2 regions of the Gudongella oleilytica genome follow, and region 2 is predicted to be linked to the other one. Evidence: a T-box and tRNA genes for the amino acid it is inferred to sense, from the RefSeq annotation. Region 2 holds a T-box; the other holds one or more tRNA genes.
What was found. The T-box of region 2 lies ahead of EC328_RS07125 (valine--tRNA ligase). A T-box ahead of a tRNA ligase gene usually reads a tRNA of that ligase, here a tRNA-Val.
Positions count from the first base shown of each region.

Region 1: it has a tRNA-Val gene. The T-box ahead of EC328_RS07125 (valine--tRNA ligase) is inferred to sense a tRNA for this amino acid. The anticodon was not compared.

Region 1 covers NZ_CP035130.1:270,192-277,804, reverse strand. Annotated here, with positions in the region: gene EC328_RS01350 (YibE/F family protein) at 1-158, opposite strand, end outside; gene EC328_RS01345 (hypothetical protein) at 199-876, opposite strand; tRNA gene EC328_RS01340 (tRNA-Val) at 1,020-1,095, shown strand; gene EC328_RS01335 (V-type ATP synthase subunit D) at 1,333-1,968, opposite strand; gene EC328_RS01330 (V-type ATP synthase subunit B) at 1,969-3,357, opposite strand; partial or broken gene EC328_RS01325 (V-type ATP synthase subunit A) at 3,350-5,114, opposite strand; gene EC328_RS01320 (V-type ATP synthase subunit F) at 5,131-5,439, opposite strand; gene EC328_RS01315 (V-type ATP synthase subunit C) at 5,432-6,436, opposite strand; gene EC328_RS01310 (V-type ATP synthase subunit E) at 6,441-7,004, opposite strand; gene EC328_RS01305 (V-type ATP synthase subunit K) at 7,026-7,505, opposite strand; gene EC328_RS01300 (V-type ATP synthase subunit I) at 7,523-7,613, opposite strand, start outside.
Region 2 covers NZ_CP035130.1:1,485,165-1,492,777, reverse strand. Annotated here, with positions in the region: gene EC328_RS07150 (aldehyde ferredoxin oxidoreductase C-terminal domain-containing protein) at 1-1,184, shown strand, start outside; gene EC328_RS07145 (hypothetical protein) at 1,195-1,422, shown strand; gene EC328_RS07140 (cupin domain-containing protein) at 1,457-1,831, shown strand; gene EC328_RS07135 (sigma 54-interacting transcriptional regulator) at 1,949-3,928, shown strand; gene EC328_RS07130 (CDP-alcohol phosphatidyltransferase family protein) at 4,005-4,550, shown strand; T-box leader at 4,582-4,788, shown strand; gene EC328_RS07125 (valine--tRNA ligase) at 4,827-7,472, shown strand; gene EC328_RS07120 (bifunctional folylpolyglutamate synthase/dihydrofolate synthase) at 7,485-7,613, shown strand, end outside.

The DNA of each region.
Region 1 (7,613 bases), 1.1 Mb from region 2:
TCACCGGACTCGACCTCTCCAGCCTCAAGGACCGTCCCCCTTTCAGTAAGGTTCACGAATTCCATCTCTTCCTCGTACTCAGGTTCCATTGCAAGGACTGCCTGAGAAAGCAGTACTGCTACCAAAATGATCACGAACATGATCGGGGTTTTCTTCATCAAACCAAATCCTTCCTACTTTTAGTAATAGTTTATGATCCTAATACCTGCTTAATTCATTTTCCTTCCTGACTTCCAAGTAACCAATAAATATCATTGACAAAAAGATCAGCCCTCTACCCGCAGCCATCATGTATGTGATCCAAAGCTTCTCAGCTCCCCATATGGGATACTCGACCAAAAGGAGCTGGATGATCATCAGAATGGTAAATAATATTATATTGCTGTCTCCCTTTTTCATGCTGTGTGCCATCAAGGTAATTGAAAGAAGCAGCACATAAATTACAAGAGGTATGAACCTAAGGAATGCGAAGGTTCCGTCAGGCTCCAGGAGAAACCACTGGTTCTGTGGAAATAATCCGATCACAGCCCTGAATATCATGAGTCCATATAGAAGCTTATCCATTGGCAGCTTTCTTTTTGTTGAAAACCTGGTCTTTATCAGGTCGGACAGCACCAGGAAAAAAAGAGTCATAATGAGCATCTGACCTATCCTTCCCCATCCAAGTATCCTGAGGTTCTCCTCAAGACCATCAGTAAGGAGGCCGTAAAGTCTGGGGATGAAGTACACAGAGTCAGCCATGGCAAGAATAAATGCTAAATACCCGAATACGGTATGGGATTTGTTCCCCAGCTTGTTTCTTGATATGTATGCGCCCATATACAACAACAGGATCAGATACAAGAAAAAAACAACAGCTTCCAAGAGCTTTAGCATCCACTCCGCCTCCCTTTATTTATCTTACCTTAAGTTTAATATTAATGAGGGACGATGTAAACACTTTCACAGATATTTCACGTTTTTGGGCATCTAAATTACTGTTGAAAAAGAAGGACTTTTGTGCTAATATAGGAATACATGAGCGGTTAGTTCAGCCGGTAGAACGCCACGTTGACATCGTGGAGGTCGTTGGTTCGAGTCCAATATCGCTCACCATAACTAAAAAAATCCTCAGACATCGGTCTGGGGATTTTTTTGATTTTTTTATTATTGAACATTGAATAGTGAAGAACTAAGAACTAAAAGCTAAAAGCTAAGAACTAAGAGCTAAAAGTCAAGAGCCAAAAGCTAAAAAAGGCAGTTGTTAGGATGACAGAAATACAGACAAGTCGTCCGCCTCTTCTCTTTTCAATTGCCAATTGCCAATCGTCAATTGTCCATTGTCAATTGCCTTTACTTATTGATCAATTCTTTTACCTTCATCAGTCTTGTGATCGTGCTTCGTTCGTTTTCATCAAGCTTCATCCTGATGAATCTTATTGTTTCCTGAAGCTCAGGTATCGTCCTGTACTCGAGAGCATTTACCCTTCTCCTGGTCTTTTCTATCTCATCAGCCATAAGCTGGCAGGCCTTTTCGACCTCAGCAAGCTCCAAAAGCTTGGGCATTATCGTGTAAAGCTTCCTAATGGCGTCGTCCAGCTCCGAGGATGTCGTTGCGAAGCCGTACGGATAGATACTTCCCTCATCTCCCTCAAGCTTTCTTATAAAGCTCATTACAGGGACATGGACGCTCATTACGTTTTTCTTCTTTATGTCCACCGAGATGTTCTCCTTGGGGAAGGCAACTGCCTCCTCCAGAAGCTCAGGGCTCATTACTGCACTTGCCAGGAGAAATTCGTGGAAGGCTTCCTTAAGCTCCTTCTCGACCTGGGTCCTCAGCTTTTTATTCTGCTTGATAAGCTCAATGAAGCGTCTCATCAGCTCGTCCTGCTTGTCTTTAAGGAGCTTGTGGCCTCTGGTGGCGGTCTTCAGCCTTGCTTTAAGCCTTGTAAGCTCCATACGAGTAGGATTTACGTTTAAAACCGCCATCTACTCATCCCCTTTTTCTTCCAGAGGCAGGTACTTATCCAGGTACTCTGTACGTATTCTCTTCAGTTCTCCTCTTGGAATGATCTTCATCAGATCCCATCCCAGATCAAGGGTATCCTCGATGGTCCTGTTGTTCTCATAACCCTGGTTTACATACCTTTCGTCAAAGGCTTCAGCAAATTTTGCGAAGGCCTTGTCGGAATCGGAAAGTGCAGATTCTCCAAGGATCGTTGCAAGCTCTCTCGCCTCGATACCTGACGTGTAGGCTGCATATATCTGGTTCATGGTGTCAGCATGGTCTTCTCTTGTCTTGCCTTTTCCTATACCCTTGTCTTTAAGACGGGAAAGGGATGGCACTATGTTTATTGGAGGTTCAATACCCCTCTTGTATAACTGACGGGAAAGAATTATCTGCCCCTCAGTAATGTAGCCTGTCAGGTCCGGGATAGGGTGAGTTATGTCATCCTCAGGCATCGTGAGAATCGGGATCTGGGTAATGGAGCCCTTTCTCCCCCTTATCCTTCCTGCTCTCTCGTAAATCGTGGAAAGGTCAGTGTAAAGATATCCAGGGTAACCTCTTCTTCCGGGAACCTCTTTTCTGGCTGCAGAGGTCTCACGAAGAGCCTCGGCATAGTTTGTCATGTCGGTAAGGATTACAAGAACGTGCATGTCCTTCTCATATGCCAGATACTCCGCACAGGTAAGTGCCATACGCGGCGTTGCAATTCTTTCAATTGCAGGATCGTTCGCAAGATTTATGAAAAGCACCGCCCTGTCGATCGCACCTGTCTTCGTAAAGTCCTCAATGAAGAATTGAGCTTCCTCAAAGGTGATGCCCATTGCTGCGAAAACTACCGCGAACTTCTCTCCAGATCCAAGTACCCTTGCCTGTCTTGCTATCTGAGCGGCAACCTCGCCGTGCGGGAGGCCTGATCCCGAAAATATGGGAAGTTTTTGTCCCCTAACCAGTGTGTTAAGACCGTCTATACAGGATATCCCGGTTTGAATGAACTCCTCCGGGTAGTCCCTGGATACCGGATTTATTGGAACACCATTTATATCTACTTTTTTCTCAGGAATGATCTTCGGACCGTTGTCCTTTGGTCTACCAAGTCCGTCGAATATCCTTCCTATCATATCCTCGGAAACTCCAAGCTCAAGGGGCTTGCCAAGGAACTTGACTCTGGTGGAATTGAGGTTGATCCCGGTCGAGCTTTCAAACAGCTGTACCATAGCTCTGTCGCCGTTGACCTCTAACACTCTTCCTCTTCTCTTTTCTCCTGTACCTAATTCTATGTCTACAAGCTCTTCATACTTGACGCCCTCTACCCCGTCAACTATCATAAGTGGTCCGACGACCTCTCTAACTGTGTTGTACTCCTTACGCATCGAGAATACCTCCTTCCTCTATAAGCTTATTCATATCAGCCTCAAGCTGCTGAGCAATCTCGTCTATCTGCTCGAGGTGTGCCTCTTCGATATATTTTGACCTCGCGATCTTTTCCCTTACTGGCATTTTTTCAATACTCTTAAGGTACACTCCCTTTTCAATGGCCTTCACGCCAAGGTCGTAGAATTTCAGTATCAGCTTTAGCATTTTGTTCTGCTTTTGTAGTGAACAGAAGGTATCTATCTCGTGGAATGCATTTTGCTGAAGATAATCTTCTCTTATTGATTTTGTAGCCTCAAGCTTCAGCTGGTCCTCATAGGACAGCGAGTCTCTACCTACAAGTCTTACGATCTCCTGAAGCTGTGCTTCCTCCTGGAGCAGCGTCATTGCCTTCGCTCTGTTCTTTGCAAACTCCGGGTCGATATTTTCTGCCATCCAGTGGTCCATTTTAGTCTGGTACAGAGTATATGAGTTCAGCCAATTGATGGCCGGGAAATGTCTCTTGTATGACAAAGCGTGGTCCAGTCCCCAGAATACCTTTACTATTCTAAGGGTTGCCTGTGATACCGGCTCTGATATGTCTCCACCCGGAGGTGATACGGCCCCGATTAACGGTGATCGCTCCCTCTCTGTCGTCGCTTCCGTTGCATATTACCTTCCCGGCTCTCTCATAGAATGCAGCTGCTCTGGATGCAAGGTAAGCGGGGTACCCCTCGTCACCAGGCATCTCCTCCAGACGTCCGCTCATCTCTCTCAGGGCTTCTGCCCATCTGGATGTTGAGTCAGCCATTATTGCGACTGAATAGCCCATGTCTCTGAAGTACTCTGCAATAGTGATCCCTGTGTATATGGAAGCCTCACGGGCAGCTACCGGCATGTTTGATGTGTTTGCTATGAGGACTGTCCTCTTCATCAACGATTCTCCGGTTGCAGGGTCGATGATCTCAGGGAACTCCATCAGTACGTCAGTCATCTCGTTTCCACGCTCGCCGCAGCCTACATAGACTACTATCTCAGTATCAGCCCACTTTGCAAGCTGATGCTGCACAACTGTCTTTCCTGAACCAAAAGGCCCTGGGATTGCGGCAGTTCCACCCTTTGCAACAGGAAAGAAGGTATCTATAACCCTTTGTCCGGTCAACAGAGGCACATCAGGATTCAATTTTTTCTTAAAGGGTCTCCCTTTTCTTACAGGCCATTTCTGAAGCATCTGGATTTTTTGTGTGCCGTCAAGCACGCAAATATCCTCAATAATTGTAAACATTCCCTCAGTAATGGAGGTTATCTCACCACTCATTCCTATTGGAACCATTATCTTGTGGAGGATCAGAGGAGTCTCCTGGACCGTTCCGATTATATCTCCGCCTATTACCTTGTCCCCAACCTTTGCAGTTGGAACGAAGTGCCATTTCTTCTCTCTGTTCAGGTTGTCAACCTTTGTACCTCTTGTAAGGAAGTCCCCTGACAATTTTCTGAATTCCTCAAGAGGTCTTTGGATACCGTCAAACATGGCCTCCAAAAGACCAGGCCCGAGCTCAACGCTCAAAGGCTCCCCAGTGGTGTAAACCGGGTCACCAGGCCCTATTCCGGTCGTTTCCTCGTATACCTGGATCGACGCCCTGTCGCCTCTCATTTCTATTATTTCACCGACAAGTCTGTTGTCGGATACTTGAACTACGTCATATACGTTGGCTTCATCCATACCCTCGGCAACTACCAAGGGTCCAGATACCTTTATAATCTTTCCTACTTTCAAGATAAGCCCTCTCTTTCTATAAAATATTTGATCCTACGGCTTTTTCGACATTCTCGTTGATACGGTTCATCCCTATGTTCAGTGAACCCTGATTGCTCGGGATGAGTATTACCGCAGGGATTATCTCTTTGTCATATCTCTCAATAGTATCTGGTATCAGGCTTGCGATCTGCTCAGTGATGAATATGACGCCGTAATTGCTTCTCGCCATAGTGTCCACTATCCTTCGTGCCTCTTCGCGGTCAGTGACTGTGTTCACGTCCACTCCAAGGGCTTTGAAGGCCAGTACAGAATCCTTGTCCCCAACAACTCCTACCTTATACATACAAATCACGCAGCCTTTCCCTTATGGCGTCAGGTGAAATATTGTTCATCTTAGACACCATAATGATCCTCAGGATCTTGATTTCCATTTCCTTTGCCACCAGATACGAGAAAAGGGGCTCCGGTCCAAAGGTCACCGACTTGGAGCTCTTGTTAAGGTTCATCAGGTAGTTGTCCATATGCTTCTCAAAGGAAGAAAGCCTGCCTGTTTCTAGGTAGTCCTCAAGTCCTTTTGATAGCTCCTTGCTGATCCTGGAATTCCTGAACCTGTTTATCATCGTCTCCACCGAATCGTTGACTGTAGAAAGCATTGTATCCTTCTCGATGTGTCCGTTCTCAAGGATGACCTCCTCAAAAAACTTCAGCTCCTTATCCTGCTTTTTCAAGCGGATCGCGGAGGATACGTTTGTAAAATCTATCAGATCCTTCACGTGGTCCTGGAACAGACTGATGCCTGAATCCTTTGCCATTTTGTGAAGGTGCTCAAAATAATATCTGTCCATAAGTATATCTATTCGCTGAGGATCCTTCTTTTCCTCAAAATCCTTCAAAACAGAAAGGACTGCCTCCTTGTAGCTCACAGGCTCCATATCCCTGTATTCACCGGCGTTGAACTGAGTTTTGAACTTTTCGAAGTCTATTGTCCCAACACGGGAATAGATGGCTGAAAGGTCCTTGCCCATAAGTCTTTCCTTGATCATGACTTTGAGGTTGTGGAAGTCATACTTTAGAGCCATCAGGTCCACCACCAGGCTATCCGGTGAAATCTCCCTTACCAGCCTGTAGACCCTCTCAAGCTCTGTATGCAGGATCACTTCGTACTCTTCGGGTTTTCCTGCCTGAGTAACTGCACTTGCATATTCAGTGTCTCCAAGGGTTCTGAATACCTCTTCAAGATCCCTGGCTTCTACCATCTTTTCGATAGCAGCCCGGTCAAGGAGCTTGTTTTCAAGGACTCTTACTCGGGTTACCCCTTGGATAAAATCCATTCTATCCATGAAATCACTCCAATTCTTTGAAGAGTTCTAAGGCTATATCGCCCTCCATCTGCTCTCTGGCTTCATCCACCAAGGACTCAAAGGTGTAGTTGTACACTATATCTTCGTCCTTTATCATAAAGCCCTGCAGCATGTTTTCGTCTGTTGTGACTGCAAGCTCCCCTGATACCTTCTCCGCAATGCTTTTTCTGGAAGGCGGAACCACCAGGGTACCCTTGCCTTTTATAGTAATATTGCCCAGTGTTTTCCCAAGAAGCTCACCATATTTTGAGTCATCCAATTTTTCAAGCTTATTTTTTGCCATACCGAACACCTTGTCCAATATCTCCTGCTTGGCCGACAGCTTCTCATCCCTTACCTTAAGCTTGGCGCTGGATACGACCCTGTCTTTGGCCATGGCAGCTTCTGAATGCGCCTTCTCAAGGAGCTTTTCGCTTTTATCCTTGGCTTCCTTGATCTTGGCATTCAAAAGGCTTTTGCTTTTTCTATCCGCCTCCGCCATTATGGAATCAGCCTTTGCTTTGGCGTCATCCATTATCCTCTGGGTTAGGCTCTCTAGCTTTGACATGGCTTCACATCCTTACTTTTTCTAGAAACTTACAGCGTTGACAAGAATAAGGGAGATAACGAATGCCAAAAGTGCATAGGTTTCAACCATTACCGCATAGATGATACCTTTTGTTGAGTGCTCCTCATTCTTTGCAAGGATAGCTATACCTGCTGCTGCAGTCTTGCCCTGAGCTATTGCCGACATCCAGCCTACAAATCCTATTGGAAGACAGGCGGCAAAAAGATACATTCCATTTGCAAGACTCATTCCAATATCAAGCTGACCCATTACTAAAAGTCCTATTACAAAGCCGTAAAGTCCCTGTGTACCCGGAAGCAGCTGAAGAACCAATGAACGACCGAATTTTTCGGGTTCTTCGATAACAAGACCTGATGCAGCCTGTCCTACTATTCCTATACCTATTGCAGATCCGATACCTGATAGAAAAACAGCTACAGCTACTCCTAAGCCTCCGAAGAAAACTCCACCTTGTGAAACTATGAATTCAGTAAAAGACATTGACATTTCCCCCTAACCTATTTTAAGTTTATATATTTTGGTTTGCTCTTAAATGTATTGAAGCTTTTACCTCCGCCTTCGTAGAACTTCCCGAAGAACTCAACGAAG
Region 2 (7,613 bases):
ATCCTCATGGGGAGCTCAAGTTTGCTGCAAGGGGAGGTCTGGGAGCAGTTATGGGATCCAAGGGTCTTAAGGCGATAGTAGTCGATGACTCTGAATGTGATCATATCCAATATAAGGATAAGGAGCGGTTCCTCGAGATAGCCAGGGATTTCAATAAAAAGCTTGCAGGAGACCCTAAAACCAAGGACGTTTACCATAATTATGGTACTACAGGAATCGTAAAGGCAGTAAATGGGATGGGAGCTCTGCCGACGAACAGCTTCAGATATGGGTCCAGCGAGCATGTCGAGAATCTATGCGGTGAAAAGATGAATGAGCTTATCAGAACACGTGGTGGGGAGGGTAAGCTTGCAATCTCATGTATGGATATCTGTGCAATAAGATGCAGCACAGTCTTTCCTGATGAAAATGGAAAGAAGATCGTATCTACCATGCAGTATGAGAATATAGCATTATTGGGCTCAAATCTTGGCATGGACAACCTGGATGCTGTAGCCAGATTAAATTATGAAATAAACGATCTTGGACTCGACACGATCGAGACGGGATGTGCCATAGGCGTAGCTCTTGATCAGGGCTATGGGAGATTTGGAAGCGAAGCGGATTGTATGGCACTTATCAAGGAGATCTGGAGAGATACCCCAATGGGAAGGATGCTGGGGAATGGTGCTCAAATAACCGGAGAAGTGCTTGGAAGTGATAGAATACCAACAGGGAAAGGCCAGGGTTTTGCAGGGTACGATCCCAGAGCACTTAAAGGGAATGGAGTTACTTACTCAATGTCTACGATGGGCGGCGATCACACTGCAGGAAACTGCTTCGGTTCAAGAGGTACAGTCGACCCACTTGGAACAGAAAAGCAGGGTGAACTGTCAAAACAGCTTCAAATACAGATTGGAACTTTGGATTGCATAGGATTATGCATGTTTGCAAGAGGTCCATTGTTCGCAGAACCTCAGTTATTAGCAGAGATAGTAAATACAAAATGCGGAAGCAGTTATGATAAGGATACAATTTGGAATCTTGCTGTCAACACCCTAAAACTTGAAAGGGACTTCAATATAAATGCAGGCCTGAGTCCTGCATACGACAAGCTGCCGGAATACCTTTATGAAGAACCTCTAAGTCCCACAAATGCGGTGTTTGACCTCTCTGAGGAAGAAATGAAAAAGGCATTGATATAGGTGCAACGGAATGGTCAGGATAAGGATGCATCTATCATTTATTGACAGGACAGGAAGTCATGAATTTGAAGTTCCTCCGGGTGTAGTAGATACTCTGCCTGAGTTCCTCGATATTCATGGCATTAGGTCTGATGAGATTGGAATGGCGATTGCCGATGGAAGATGGAAAGTACCTCGAGATATTGTCATCGATGAATACTCCGTGATTGAAGTATTCCCCCACCTTGAAGGTGGTTGAATAAAGAACATACAGCGTGAAAGGAGACAGGCAAATGGATAAATCAAAGGTTATAGTTAGAGAGGCTGATATAGCAGGAGAACTTAAAACGCCATACCCAAGAGTGTCTAAGATATTGATAAGCGAGCATACAGTTGGTGCTACTAAAATATCAATGGGAACAAATGTAACTGAGCCGGGAAGCAGGATCCCATTACACAGACATACAGACTCGGAGGAAGCGATGTTTGTAATCGAGGGTACAGGTAAGTTGATCGTTGGTGATGAAGAGTACGACCTTTATCCGGGTACTGCAATTTTCTCCCCATTGGGAGTAGACCATACCATTATAAATACTGGAGATACACAATTTAAAATAGTCTGGGCTTATGGTCCTCCACTGGAGGCACACCTTAAGAAAGAAGATTAAGGACGAAGCTTCATTTTCATCCCCCACAGCAGGTCTGCCAATACGGAGGCCTGCTTTCTTTGTTGTATTAGCATGATAAATTCAGGTGTCAATCATTGCTGAAATGAAGTATAATATATGGTAAGAGTCAAGACAAAGCAAGGGGTTGATGGCAGTATGAATGGCAGCATAGTGATAATTTCACCCGATGAGAAGTTTACGGAATATGCGCAACAGGTCATAGATGATCTTGGAGAAGACATTGAGGTTTTTGAAGGCTCCTACAGTGAAGGACTCGGCAAGGCAAGAAAGGCTGTCGAAGGTGGAGCCAGCGTAATAATAAGCAGAGGCGGTACAGGCAACCTCATAAAAAAGAACATCGATATTCCTGTCGTGAATATAGATTTTAGCAGCTACGATGTTATTGAGTCCATAGGCAAGGCAGTTCAACATTCAAACAGAATAGGCATTGTAGGCTTTGAGGATCTATCCAAGGCATATATAAGAGTCAGCGAGATTTTGGAGAAAACCTTCTCAGCGAAAATTGATATCATAACAATTAAATCTGTGAGGGAGATAGATAAAGCCATAACTGAGCTGTATCATAACGGCTCAAGGGTATTTATCGGAGGTCACACAGTAATGGAGGCTATTTATAGCCGCCGTATGAATGGCGTTCTAATTGAGACTGGCAAGGAAGCAATAGCAGAAACCATACGACATGCAAAGAGGCTGCTGGAGGTCCAACAGATAGAAAAGGAGAAGGCAGCTATTCTGAAGTCTATAATCGACTTTGCCTATGATGGTATATTAGGAATCGACAAAGATGGTATGATAACTGTATTTAATCCAGTTGTTCAGAAGATAACAGGGATCAGATATGAGAACGCGATTTCGAAGAATGTCGAGGAAGTAGTGGAAAACACGAGGATGCTTGAAGTATTGCGAACTGGAGAAGCAGAGCTTGGAGAAATTCAAAAAATTGGTGATATCTCCATATTGACCAACAGGGTCCCAATTATAGTAGATGATAAGATAGTAGGTGTGGTAGCAACTTTCCAGGAAATTGAAAAGATCCAGAAGATGGAGACTCAGATAAGAGCCAAGCTTCATGCAAAGGGGCATGTAGCAAAGACAAAATTCCAGAATATAATTGGTAAAAGTGATGCAATAGCTCATGTTAAGGAGAAGGCCAGGTTATATGCAAAGGTTGACAGCACTGTCCTTATACAGGGAGAAACAGGAACCGGTAAGGAATTATTTGCTCAAAGCATACATAATGCAAGTCTGAGGATCGATAAGCCCTTTGTAGCAGTAAATTGTGCGGCTCTTCCTGAGAGTCTTCTTGAAAGTGAGCTTTTTGGTTATGTTGAGGGAGCATTTACAGGTGCGAGAAAAGGCGGAAAAACGGGCTTGTTTGAGCTCGCCCATGGAGGAACCATATTCCTTGACGAGATAAGTGAGATGTCACCAAACCTACAGGCAAGATTTCTTAGAGTGATCCAGGAAAAAGAAGTCGTCAGGATAGGAGATGACAGGATCATCCCGGTGGATGTCAGGATAATTGCTGCAACTAACAGAGATTTATTTAAGCTCGTCGAGGATGGGGGATTCAGAGAGGACTTATTTTACAGACTAAGTGTCCTTAGATTGTCGATACCTCCATTGAAGGAAAGAAAGGAAGACATCTCTGATCTTGCAAGCTTTTTCGTCAGAGAGAAAAGCAGATATCTTAATCAGCGGGTAGAAGGTATTGCAGTTGAAGCCTTGGCAAAGCTGATAGTCTACGATTGGCCTGGGAATGTGAGACAGTTGGAGAACTTTATTGAAAGATGCGTTGTATTGGCTGGTGATAAAAAAATGATAGACTCCTCCATTGCTGATGAGGCAAGCCAGGGGATGCTTGAGTTTGGGAGAGTAAGATCGGAGAAACCTGAAGGAAGCAATTTGCCAAATGATAAGGGAGTGCTTCATCAGATAGAGAATGATACAATTCTAAAAGTATTGGAGGAAACTGGAGGAAACAGGTCACTTGCTGCAGAAAGACTTGGGATCAGCGTAACGACATTGTGGCGGAAGCTCAAGTCAATAGAGGAGGCAAATCTTAAAAAGAAGTGATTTTATTTGACAAAATATTTATCATTGGATAATATCGTACTATGTAAAATTATTAACAATCCCAGAAGGAGCCAATATGACACTGCCTAATGTGATCACCTTATTTAGAATACTGCTAATCCCGATATACCTGCTCATATTTTACTCTGGAACGGAGAATAGGATACTATTTTCAGGACTTGTATTTATACTAGCAGGGATATCGGATGTTGCAGATGGGTTCATTGCACGACGTTATAATCTTGAGAGTAAGCTCGGAGCATTGATGGATCCCTTTGCTGACAAGCTGATGAGCTTTGCTGTACTTTTCACTTTCACCTCTGTAGGATTGATTCCGGTATGGGTTCTGATACCGATGCTCATAAAGGAAATTGTGATGATCCTTGGAGGAGGACTTTTATACTTGAAGCATAAAGGATCTGTGATCCCTTCCAATAAATTTGGAAAGGTAGCAACGTTTTCATTATATGCTTCAATATTATCGATAATAACCAAGGTATCCTTTAATGTTTCCTTATTACTTCTTACATTGACCTTGGCTCTTAATATCCTGGCTTTCATTAATTACATGAAGATTTTTAGAAGACTTGTGGATGATAAAAAAGGCGAGATTGACAAATAGTCTCCTGTATTTTATAATTAGGACAATTATATCAATGGCTTTGAAAAAGAGGAGTAATCAGATTCCCTAATAGAGAGCAGGCTTGCTGGTGGAAGAGCCGCAGTAGGAATATGATGAAGGTCGCTTTTGAGCTGGCAGACTGATTAATCTAAGTCTGCACGGGGAACCGTTATTTCATATAAGTGCCTCAGCTTTAGCTGTGGAATTAAGGTGGTACCGCGAACCCTTCGTCCTTACACGGATGAGGGTTTTTTATTTTTACGAGGAGGGGAATCTATGTTAGAGAATTTACCAAAGAATTATGATCCAAAGGAGTTTGAAGACAGACTTTATAAGTTCTGGAACGACAATGGGTATTTCACACCTGAAATTGACAAAAATAAGAAACCATACACAATAATGATGCCTCCGCCAAATGTAACGGGAAGCTTGCATATGGGACATGCCCTGAACAATACTATTCAGGATGTGCTTATCAGGTGGAAGAGGATGGAGGGATATTCCGCTCTCTGGCTGCCAGGAACGGATCATGCCAGCATATCTACTGAGGCAAAGGTAGTAGAGAAGATAAAATCTGAAGGGAAAAGCAAGGAGGAGCTGGGCAGAGAAGGTTTCCTTAAGGAAGCCTGGGCATGGACCGACATATATGGCGGGACTATAAAAAACCAATTGAAAAAGCTTGGAGTTTCATGTGACTGGTCCAGAGATAGATTTACACTGGATGAGATGCTTAGCAACGCCGTTGAAGAGGTCTTCGTAAGGCTTTATGATAAAGGACTGATTTACAGAGGAGATAGGATCATCAACTGGTGTCCCAGCTGTCATACTGCAATATCAGATGCCGAAGTGGACCACGAGGATGCTCATGGTTACCTGTGGCATGTTAAATATCCAATAAAGAACAGTGATCAGTTTATTACCATTGCCACAACAAGACCAGAGACAATCCTGGGAGATCTTGCCGTTGCAGTTCATCCAGACGATGATCGATATTCACACTTGGTTGGAAAGACCGCTTTGGTTCCAATCATCAACAGAGAGATACCTGTTATAGCTGATCCATATGTTGAGATGGAATTTGGGACGGGCGCTCTAAAAATAACACCATCCCATGATCCAAATGATTTTGAAGTGGGAGAAAGGCACGGACTTGGCCAATGCGTGGTTATAAACGAGGACGGGTTTATGAATTCCAACGCAGCTGAATTCGAAGGCCTGGAGAGGTTCGAAGCCAGAAAGACTGTGGCCAAAGCACTGGAGGAAAGGGGTTATCTGGAGACAGTTAAGGATCATGACAATGCTGTAGGCCATTGTGAAAGATGCAAAACAATTATTGAACCGCTGATATCAAAGCAATGGTTTGTAAGAATGGAGCCACTCGCTAAGCCGTCATTGGAGGCCTATTATAATGGTGAATTAAGATTTATACCAGAAAGATTCGGGAAGGTATACACACATTGGCTCGAGAATATCAAGGATTGGTGTATCTCAAGACAGTTGTGGTGGGGACACAGACTGCCTGTATACTATTGTGACGATTGTGGAGAGATAATCGTATCAAGAGAAAAAATTACAAAATGCAGCAAATGTGAAAGCACGAATATCCGTCAGGAGACGGACACTCTTGACACCTGGTTTTCATCGGCCCTTTGGCCTTTTTCTACACTGGGATGGCCTGAAGATACTGAGGATATGGATTATTTCTTCCCAACGGATGTTCTTGTAACAGGCTATGATATTATATTTTTCTGGGTCATCAGAATGGTATTCTCAAGCCTTGAGCAGACTGGAGAGCTTCCATTCAAGGATGTTTTCCTTACAGGTCTTGTCAGAGACTCACTGGGAAGGAAAATGAGCAAATCTCTGGGGAACGGAATAGATCCTCTTGAGCTTATTGAAGAATACGGAGCTGATGCTCTAAGATTCACTTTGGTTACGGGTAATACACCTGGCAATGACATGAGATTTTACACTGAAAGAGTTGAGGCAAGCAGAAACTTTGCCAACAAGCTCTGGAATGCCACAAGATTTGTAATGATGAATCTTGACGATGAGACTGAGGATTATACCATCGACACCAAGGAGCTGGAGCCAGAAGACAAATGGATCATTACAAGACTGAATAAGGTTATAGGGGACGTTAAGTCTAACCTGGATAAATATGAACTTGGACTGGCTGCCCAAAGGGTATACGACTTCATTTGGGAGGATTACTGCGACTGGTATATCGAAATGACAAAGACCAGATTATATGGCGAGGATAAAACCTCAAGGGCAACAGCTCAGCAGGTTCTTGTGTCGGTACTGAGAGATACTTTGAAGCTTCTGCATCCTTTTATGCCATTCATAACAGAGGAAATCTGGCAGCATTTGCCCGGCAAGTCGGATGCCCTAATAATGGAAGCCTGGCCAAAGCCTGATAGCGCGTCTTTGTTTGAGGAATCTGAGAAGAATATTGAATTTATCAAGTCAGCCATTAAGGGTATCAGAAATGCAAGAGCTGAGATGAATATTGTCCCCTCCAGGAAGGCAGGGTTGATATTTGTTACTGAGGATGAATCTTTAAAGGAAATAATTTCTCAAAGTGAGAAGAAGTTCAGAACCTTGGCATCGGCTGATTCCATTACATTTACCTCAGATAAAAGCGGATTTGGGGAGGGCTTCGTGTCAGTTGTATTGGATGGATGTGAGGTTTTCCTTCCTCTTGCAGATTTGATTGACTTTGACAAGGAACTGGAGAGACTTGAAAAAGAGAAGGCCAAGCTGGAGGATGAAATCAAGCGGGTTGATGCTAAGCTTTCTAATCAGGGATTTGTCGCCAAAGCACCAGCTAAGGTTGTTGACGAGGAAAAGGAAAAACAGATTAAGTACAAGCAGATGCTTGAAAATGTCTTGGAAAGGATTAATTCCTTAAAGAAATAGTGGGAGGATAAAATGAACTACCAGGAAGCGTTAGCTTATATCAATGATAAGGACAAATATGGCTCCAGGCTCGGTTTGGATTCAGTTGGAAGGTTGTTATACCACCTTGGAGAACCTCATAAGGATATGAAGTATATCCAT